2 regions of the Paenarthrobacter sp. NPDC090520 genome follow, and region 2 is predicted to be linked to the other one. Evidence: predicted binding sites of a transcription regulator. Region 2 holds the regulator's gene; the other holds the start of a gene.
What was found. Region 2 encodes HspR, which represses chaperone genes until heat shock. Its sites were predicted from a motif close to AAGTTGAGTCNNNNNGACTCAACTT; they were not measured.

Region 1 (4,385 bases), on a different contig from region 2:
TGCCCACCATATCCTCGGGTACGAACTCTTCCGGCGGGGCCGTGAGGTAAACGAGTGCCGTGCCAACCTGATCCGGCGCGTCCAAGGCAACTTGACGGTAGGCCCGGGTCACTTCCGTTGCCGCCTCGCCGGGGAACAACATCAACCCCGCCGTGACCGACGGACCCAGATCGTGCAGTTGAAACGTGAACGACGTGGCCACTCCGAAGTTGCCGCCGCCACCGTGTAATGCCCAGAAGAGTTCCGGATTCTCGTGTTCGCTCGCCGTCACCAAATCGCCGGAAGCAGTCACCAGGTCGACTGAGATCAGGTTGTCACACGCGAATCCGTAGGCGCGCTCCAGCCACCCCGAGCCGCCGCCCAGCGTAAAGCCGGAGACACCCGTCGTCGATGCCCGGCCACCCGTGACCGCCAATCCGTGCTGCTGCGTGGCCCGGTCGAACTCGCCCCACGTGAGCCCACCGCCGGCCGTGACAGTCTTGGCTTCCGGGTCCACGCTGATGGATTTCATGGGACGGACGTCAATCACCAGGCCGCCGTCGTTGGTGGACATGCCGGCCACCGAGTGCCCGCCCGATCTGACCGCCACCTCCAGGTTGTGGTTGCGGGCATGCTTCAGTGCCTCTGCCACCTCGCCAGGGCTGGAGCATCTGGCGATGACGGCCGGCCTGCGGTCGATCATTGCATTGAAGAGTTTCCGGGTTTCGTCATAGTCCGGATTGTCCGGACGGATCCATTCCATGGGACGCTCCTTCGCGCCTGAGACTCTCTCCCTAGAACAGGTTACGGCGGGCGCCCCCGGCGGGCCATGGGTAATGCTTACGGATCGCTTTCGCTTCCTTCCGGACGGGTACGACGGCGGTGCGCTGACGACGGCGGTGCGCGCCACATAGTGCCCTCGCACCCCTTCGCGCCGTGCGCTCCCGTAGTAGCGGTAGCCCTCAGTGCGAACGGGTGCGATGCCGCGACGTAAGGGGTGCGCAGGGCGGAACGCGGATCTACTCCCGGTACATGCGTTCCGCGTAAGCCGGCCCATAATAGGCTTCGAGATCCGCCAACGGTGTATCCGGCTGGACGTAGGTCTTGGAAAGCGTGGCTATGGACGGCAAGCCCGCGATGTCCCAGGAATCCGGCTCCCACAGCCCGCTGCGCATGAAGGCCTTGCCACAGTGGGTGAAGACCTCGTCCACGCTGACCACGATGGCAACCCGCGGACGGTGGCCCTTGACCACCATGTGATCGAAGAAGTCCGCATCCCGGACCAGCTTGGCCGTCCCGTTGATGCGCAGGGTGTCGGTTCGTCCGGGAACCACGGAGAGGATACCCACGTTCGGGTTCTCCAAAATGTTGTGGAATCCGAAGGCGAGCTTGTTGCCGGGCCTTTCCGGGATGGCGATCGTGAAGTCGTCCAGGACGTGGATGAATCCGGCGGGGTCACCCTTGGGCGAGGCGTCGACGCGACCCTGGGCGTTCGCCGTCGAGATCACGCAAAAAGGACTGGCTGCGAGCCATTGCCGGTCAAAGTCGCTGAGCGATGTCCGCACCTTGCGTCGAACGCGTTCGAGGGGGAGGCCGATCAGTTCTTCCAACTCGTGCACCGAAGTGATGGGTTCCATGGGCCCAGCCTACTTTCCTGAGGGCATTCCGGATCTTGTGGAACGAGGCGCACCACTTTCCGCCATTCGCACCCGTAGGAACGGGTGCGCTCGGCGGGTGCGGGTGCGCTGGGCGGGTGCGGGTGCGGGCTTCGCCGGTACGGGTGCGCTGGGCGGGTACGGGTGCGGGCTTCGCCGGCGTGGCCCTCAACAGCAATCCGCACACCGGCGCTGGACAGCAGTTTCGCCGTCGGCAAACATGGAACACAGTGAGTCAAAATCCAAAGTTGAGCGTAGTAGACTCAACTTTGTAATCCTTGGTTCTACTCCAGAAGGGGAGCTCTCTTTGGACGTCAAATTCACCACCAAAAGCCAGGAGGCCCTTTCTGCGGCCGCCATGAATGCCTCCACCGCCGGCAACCCGCAGGTGGAGCCCGCACACTTGCTGAAAGCCCTCATGGACCAGCGGGAAGGCGTTGCTGTTGCCCTCCTCCGGGCGACGGGTGCCGATCCGGACGCCGTGAGCGTGCAGGCAAGTTCCGCCATCAAGGCGCTGCCGTCGTCGTCGGGCAGTTCCGTCCAGCAGGCGCAGTTGTCGCGCCAGTCCATGCAGGCCATCCAGGCCGCCCAGGCCGACGCCGACAAGCTCGGCGATTCCTTTGTCTCAACCGAGCACCTGCTGCTGGGACTCTCGGCCGGAAGTGACGCCGTCGGGAAGTTGCTGCGCGACGCCGGTGCCTCCCATGAGGCGCTTCTCGCCGCCCTGCCGGGTGTCCGGGGTGACCGCAAGGTCAATTCACCGGACCCTGAGAACACGTTCCAGGCCTTGGAGAAGTTCGGAACCGACCTGACCGCAGTTGCCCGTTCCGGAAAGCTGGACCCGGTGATCGGCCGCGACAGTGAGATCCGGCGCGTGGTCCAGGTGCTGAGTCGGCGCACCAAGAACAACCCCGTTCTCATCGGTGAGCCCGGCGTCGGCAAGACGGCCGTCGTCGAAGGCCTGGCGCAACGCATGGTGGCCGGCGATGTCCCCGAAAGCCTGCGCGGGAAGACCCTCATCGCCCTGGATCTGGCCTCCATGGTGGCGGGAGCCAAGTACCGCGGCGAATTCGAGGAGCGCCTGAAGGCCGTCCTGGAGGAGATCAAGAACTCCAACGGTCAGATCGTTACCTTCATCGACGAGATCCACACCGTGGTGGGAGCCGGTGCAACGGGCGAGAGTGCCATGGACGCCGGCAACATGCTCAAGCCGATGCTGGCCCGTGGTGAGCTCCGCCTGATCGGTGCCACCACCTTGGACGAGTACCGCGAGAACATTGAGAAGGACCCGGCCCTGGAGCGTCGTTTCCAGCAGGTCTTCGTCGGTGAGCCGAGTGTGGAAGACACCATCGGCATCCTGCGCGGACTCAAGGAACGCTACGAGGCGCACCACAAGGTAGCCATCGCCGACTCGGCCCTGGTTGCCGCAGCCACGCTCTCCAACCGCTATATTTCCGGCCGCCAACTCCCGGACAAAGCCATTGACCTGGTGGACGAAGCCGCATCGCGTCTTCGCATGGAGATCGACTCCGCGCCTGAGGAGATCGACCAGCTCCGCCGTGCCGTGGATCGCCTGACCATGGAGGAACTGGCGCTTCAGGGTGAAACCGATCCTGCCTCCGTGGAGCGGCTGGCCGCCCTGCGCGCGGACATGGCGGACAAGAAGGAGAGCCTCGCGGCGCTCAATGCGCGCTGGGAAGCGGAGAAGGCCGGGCTGAACCGGGTGGGTGACCTCAAGGCCAAGATCGACGAGCTGCGCTCGGCCGCCGAGAAGCACCAGCGCGAAGGTGACCTCGAGTCGGCGTCGCGCATTCTGTATGGCGAGTTGCCCGCGCTGGAACGTGAGCTCAACGCCGCCGCCGAGGAGGAATCGGCCCGCAGCGATTCGGAGCCGGAGCTGATGGTGGCCGAAGAGGTCACCGCCGACGACATCGCCGAAGTCATTTCGGCCTGGACGGGAATCCCCGCGGGCCGCATGCTGCAGGGGGAGTCCCAGAAGCTGCTGCACATGGAGGCCGAGCTGGGGAGGCGCCTGATCGGCCAGGCCAAGGCCGTCCAGGCTGTGTCCGATGCTGTCCGCCGCGCCCGCGCCGGCATCAGCGACCCCAACCGCCCCACGGGTTCGTTCCTGTTCCTCGGCCCGACGGGCGTCGGCAAGACGGAGCTGGCCAAGGCGCTGGCTGATTTCCTCTTCGACGACGAGCGCGCCATGATCCGGATCGATATGTCCGAGTACGGCGAGAAGCACTCGGTGGCCCGCCTGGTGGGTGCTCCTCCGGGATACGTCGGCTACGAAGAGGGTGGCCAGCTCACCGAAGCGGTTCGGCGCAGGCCGTACTCAGTGGTGCTGTTGGACGAGGTTGAGAAGGCCCACCCCGAGGTGTTCGACATCCTCCTGCAAGTGCTCGACGACGGCCGCCTCACCGACGGCCAGGGCCGCACCGTGGACTTCCGCAACACCATCCTGGTGCTGACCTCAAACTCGGGCAGCCAGTTCCTGGTGGACACCACCCTCGAGGCCAAGGCCAAGCGCGAAGCTGTCATGGCCGTGGTCCGGGCATCCTTCAAGCCCGAGTTCCTGAACCGCCTCGATGAGATCGTCCTGTTCGATCCCCTCTCGGTCGAGGAGCTCGCCCGGATTGTTGAGTTGCACGTCGCCGAGCTGACCAAGCGCCTGCGTGACCGCCGGCTCACGCTTGAAGTGACTGATGGTGCCAGGGCCTGGCTTGCGATGTCCGGCTACGATCCGGC
Region 2 (4,385 bases):
CCGGGCGGGTAGCGTAGGCTGGCACACGGGGCCATCTACTCCGTGAAGGGGTCATCGTGTACTCAGTCAAATCCGTAGTTCCAGCCGTCCAGGACCTGGCAGGCGAGTGGGTTAAGCACGCCGCCGAAGGTACTGCTTCGCAAACTGATGCCGTGGTGGGATGGGCGTTGTCCCGGATCAACCACGCCGATGTGCCTTCGGTGGTGCACGGAGTTGTCCTCACGCTGACCGGTGACCGGAAGGCAGCCAAGCATGCGCGCGGCACCGCAGCGAAGGCCGTCAAGAAAGCAACACAAACGCTCCGGCGTGGACGCAAACAGAAGTCCGGGAGTGCGGGATTGGTGGCGTTCCTGGTCGGTGCCGGATTGTGCTTCGGTGCCGTCATGGTCTGGCGGATGATGGCCCGGCCTGGTGAGCCCACTCCCGTTCCTGCGGACACCACGCCGCCCGATCAGGCCGCCACCAACTTGGACAAGGTGCCGTTCAAACCGGACTCGCCGGTGGTTTAGGCGCCTCGTCCCGCCTCATTTCCCGTCTCGCCGTTCCTGCGGATCCGCCGCCTGAGAACCAAACGGCTCAGCAAGAGGTAGGCTCCGCCACCAGCGACGAGGAATCCGGCCACGCCCACGATGAGGATCTGGGTGATGATTCCCGAAATGACCAAGGCAAAGCCGACCAGGAGGGCCAGAGCGCCCAGGACCATCCTGGCTCCCGTTCCACGGAGGCGCCCGGACCTCAGCTGAAGGTCAAGGTCCGGGTCCGATGCAACAAGGCCACGCTCGAGCTCTTCGAGGCTCCGTCGCTCTTCATCCGATAACGACATCGGAATCCATCCCCACCCCATGAGCATTCAACGCCACTGGCGCTTACATTCCACGCTGAGGCACCTGCGCTGCTTGCCGTGCCATGCCTTTATTATCTGTCGATTCGACCGCCGTAGCCACAGCTTGCCCTTCCATCCGGCAAGGGAAAGCACCACTCTGGAAGAATGACCGACCACGATGATTTCCTCGCCTGGGTCAGGGCTGATCTTTACCAGGCCGAACGTGCGCTGCATAACGGGGACGCTGCGCCGCGGCGCGCACTGTGGTCCCGAAAAGAACCAGTCAGCGTGTTGGGCGCCTGGCAGAATACTTTCGGGCAAGCCGCTTTGGACCGGCTGTTCACTGATCTGGGAAAGAGCTTCTCCGACTGCACGGCATATGAGTTCGAGTTATTGTCCTTCGATGTCATGGGCGACATGGCCTACACCGTCGGCATGGAGCACACCTCCACCTCCGTCAACGGCGAGCCCCGCAGTTACGTACTGCGCGCCACGCAGGTTTACCGCCGGGAAGACGGTGCCTGGCGGGTGGCCCACAGGCACGGCGATACTGTGACAAGCTAAGAACGTACCCAGCACGACGTACGGCAACCAACTGGAAGGCGATTCTTCCCATGGCACGACGATCTGCAAACATTCCGAACAGCCTGGCACAGCACCCGAGGCCACGACGCGGCCGCACAGCATGGCTCGTCGTCATGGGACTCCTGGCCGGCATTGCTGGCGGCGCCTTTGCCTGGCGCATGCTGGCCCCGGATGGTGAACCCGTTCGGCGCGGGCCCGTGGCGGACACCCAGCCGCAGGACCTGGTAGTCCCCACCGAGCCCGTGGAAATCTCCACCCGCATGCGGCCCGGAGAATGGACGGAGGAGTCCCTGCAGGAACACCTCGAGGACTACAAGCAGCAGATCCGGGACATGGGCGCGTCCGAGTCGCAGATCATCGCCGAGGTGGAGCGCACAGAAGGGGGCGCAGCCAAGGTTGTGGTCCGCTGGGACCGTTCGGCCTAGTCCCTGCTGCTAACGCTGTCCCTCCCCCGGCCGCGGTCGCCATACGACGACGGCCTGGGAGCGGGCGCGGGGACGCTGGCCCCGTGCGAGGCTTACGACGTCGCCCGCAGCTCCCGCTGCGAAGATCCTCGCGTCCACGGGAGTCCGGCGGCGTGACAGTTCTTCCGTCAGCTCCGCCACGCGGTATTGCAGGGCAGCCACCTGGTTCTCGAGGTCCAGGATGCGCTTGATCCCTTCAAGGGAGACGCCGGATTGCGAAAGGCGTTGCACCTCGCGCAGCCTGTCCACGTCGTTCTGTGAGTAGCGGCGGGACTTTCCGGGCGCGCGGCTGGGCGAGACGATGCCCAAACGGTCGTACTGGCGCAACGTCTGCGGATGCATGTCGGCAAGCTCCGCAGCGACGGAGATGACGAAGATCGGCTGGTTGACGTCGATAGCCATGACCTTCTCCTTACAACCGGGCCTTCGCGGCCAGGTCGTGACGCGGGTTGGCGTCGGAAGTGGCCGCAGCGAACGCCTTCACGGCCTCCTCCGCTTCCTTGCTCAGGTTCTGCGGAACGGCGACGTCGAAGGTCACCAGCAGGTCGCCGGTCGCCTTGGACGTCTTCACGCCCCGGCCCTTCACACGCAGAGTCCGGCCTGCGGGAGTGCCCGCCGGGACGCGCAACTTGACGGTGTCGCCGTCGAGCGTTGGAACCTCGATGGTGGCGCCCAGCGCCGCTTCCGCGAACGTGACAGGCACGTGGACGCGGATGTTGTCCCCGTCGCGCTGAAAGAAGTCGTGGGGTTTCACGCTGACCGTGATGATGAGGTCCCCATTGCCGGCCGGGCCAACGTTGCCCTTGCCGCGCTGGCGGACCTTTTGGCCGTCCTTGATACCGGCCGGGATCTTCACGTCGATGACGTTGCCGTTGCTCTCGCGCAAGCTCACCGTGGTGCCCTTGATGGAGCCGGCAAAGGAGATCGACGTGGTGGCCGTGCGGTCCGAGCCCTTCTGCGGGGCGCGCTGGAAACCTGTCTGGCCTCCCCCGAATCCGCCGCCGAACAGGTCAGCGAACTCCGGCGGAATGCCGCCACCCTGCGGTTGGCGTGCACCTGCGCCGCCGCCGAACAGGCCGCCGAACAGGTCCTCGAACCCTCCGTTGGCCCCTGCGCCGCCACGACCACCAGCGCCCGGAGCGAACCGGGCACCACCCATGGCGCGGATGGCATCATACTGCTGCCGGTCCTCAGGGCTCGACAGCACCGAGTAGGCCTCGGAAATGTCCTTGAACTTCTTCTCCGCGACAGCGTCCCCGGCGTTGGTATCCGGATGGTACTGCCGCGCAAGCTTGCGGTAAGCCTTCTTGATGTCAGCGTCGGACGCGTCCTTGGCAACACCAAGGATCGCGTAAAAATCCTTTTCAACCCAGTCCTGGCTGGCCAAGAGCGTTTCCTTTCAAATCAAAACTAAAGCGTACGGCGACCTTACCGCCTAGCCGTAGCGGATGAGGGGGCCCGGGAGTGGCATCCAAGGATCTGGCCGAGGGCCCCTACACGAGCTTGCGAGTGTTGGGAAGGCCAATATCCGCTGCCGAAGCCGGGTGGCCAAGGATCGCAGATCCTCGGCCACCCGGCGTAGGGGCGGGGCCCCCTCATCCGCGCAGGCGGGGTGAGCTACGCCGGTACTGCGACGATCACTTGGGCTGCCCGCAGGACACGCTCGCCTGAGCGGTATCCCGAGCGCAGCACCTGGCTGACCGTGTCTACTTCGATGTCCTCGCCCGGCTGCTGGATGAGTGCCTCGTGGATGGTGGGGTCGAATTCGACTCCGGTGTCCGCGATGCGCTCCAGTCCGTACGTCTTCAGCGCGTTCTCCAGCTTGGTGGCGATGGCGGCGAAGGGGCCGTCCTCGAGGTCACCGTGCTGGCGTGCGGCGTCAACATCGTCCAGCACCGGGAGCAGGGAGTTCAGGACGCCGATGACGGCCATCTCCCCTGCTACGGCGCGGTCGCGTTCCACGCGCTTGCGGTAGTTGACGTACTCAGCCTGCAGGCGGAGGAGGTCGTTGCGCAGTTCGGCCGCCTGGGCTTCCGCCGCGGCACCGGGAGCGACCGACTCTTCAGCCGGAACCTCTACCCCGTTGAGGATTTCCTCAGCCTGGGACAGGGCGTCGCCCTCGGTGGACGCAGCAGTCGCTTCGCCCTCGGGGTGGCGGGCCGCACCGGTTTCCGGATCAACCTTGCGGTTGTCCCGGATGACCGGCTTGCGCTGCTCGTTGCCGCGCTCGTCTTCGGAGTGTTCTGCTTCGTTGCCGTGATGAGGCATGGTTACTTCTTCGCTTCGTCTTCGTCGATGATCTCGGCGTCGACGATGTCCTCGTCGGCCTTGTCGCCGGCGGCACCTGCGGAGGCACCTTCAGCACCGGCACCCGGGGCGTCGGCTGCTGCGGCCTGCGAGTAGATGGCTTCGCCGAGCTTGGTCTGGGAAGCCTGCAGCTTCTCAAACGCCGTCTTCACGGCTGCGTCGTCGGTGCCTTCGAGCGCGGACTTGAGGGAGTCGACGTCGGCCTT

Region 1: the regulator HspR is predicted to act here: its motif matches at 1,880-1,904, upstream of clpB (ATP-dependent chaperone ClpB).

What each region holds. Positions count from the first base shown of each region.
Region 1 covers NZ_JBIVXM010000009.1:175,560-179,944, reverse strand. The annotation lists gene ACIQTZ_RS13435 (FAD-binding oxidoreductase) at 1-742, opposite strand, end outside; gene ACIQTZ_RS13430 (pyridoxamine 5'-phosphate oxidase family protein) at 999-1,616, opposite strand; gene clpB (ATP-dependent chaperone ClpB) at 1,942-4,385, shown strand, end outside.
Region 2 covers NZ_JBIVXM010000019.1:35,968-40,352, forward strand. The annotation lists gene ACIQTZ_RS19160 (hypothetical protein) at 57-509, shown strand; gene ACIQTZ_RS19165 (DUF3040 domain-containing protein) at 506-823, opposite strand; gene ACIQTZ_RS19170 (YybH family protein) at 989-1,387, shown strand; gene ACIQTZ_RS19175 (hypothetical protein) at 1,438-1,833, shown strand; gene ACIQTZ_RS19180 (heat shock protein transcriptional repressor HspR) at 1,843-2,274, opposite strand; gene ACIQTZ_RS19185 (DnaJ C-terminal domain-containing protein) at 2,285-3,259, opposite strand; gene ACIQTZ_RS19190 (nucleotide exchange factor GrpE) at 3,490-4,140, opposite strand; gene dnaK (molecular chaperone DnaK) at 4,143-4,385, opposite strand, start outside.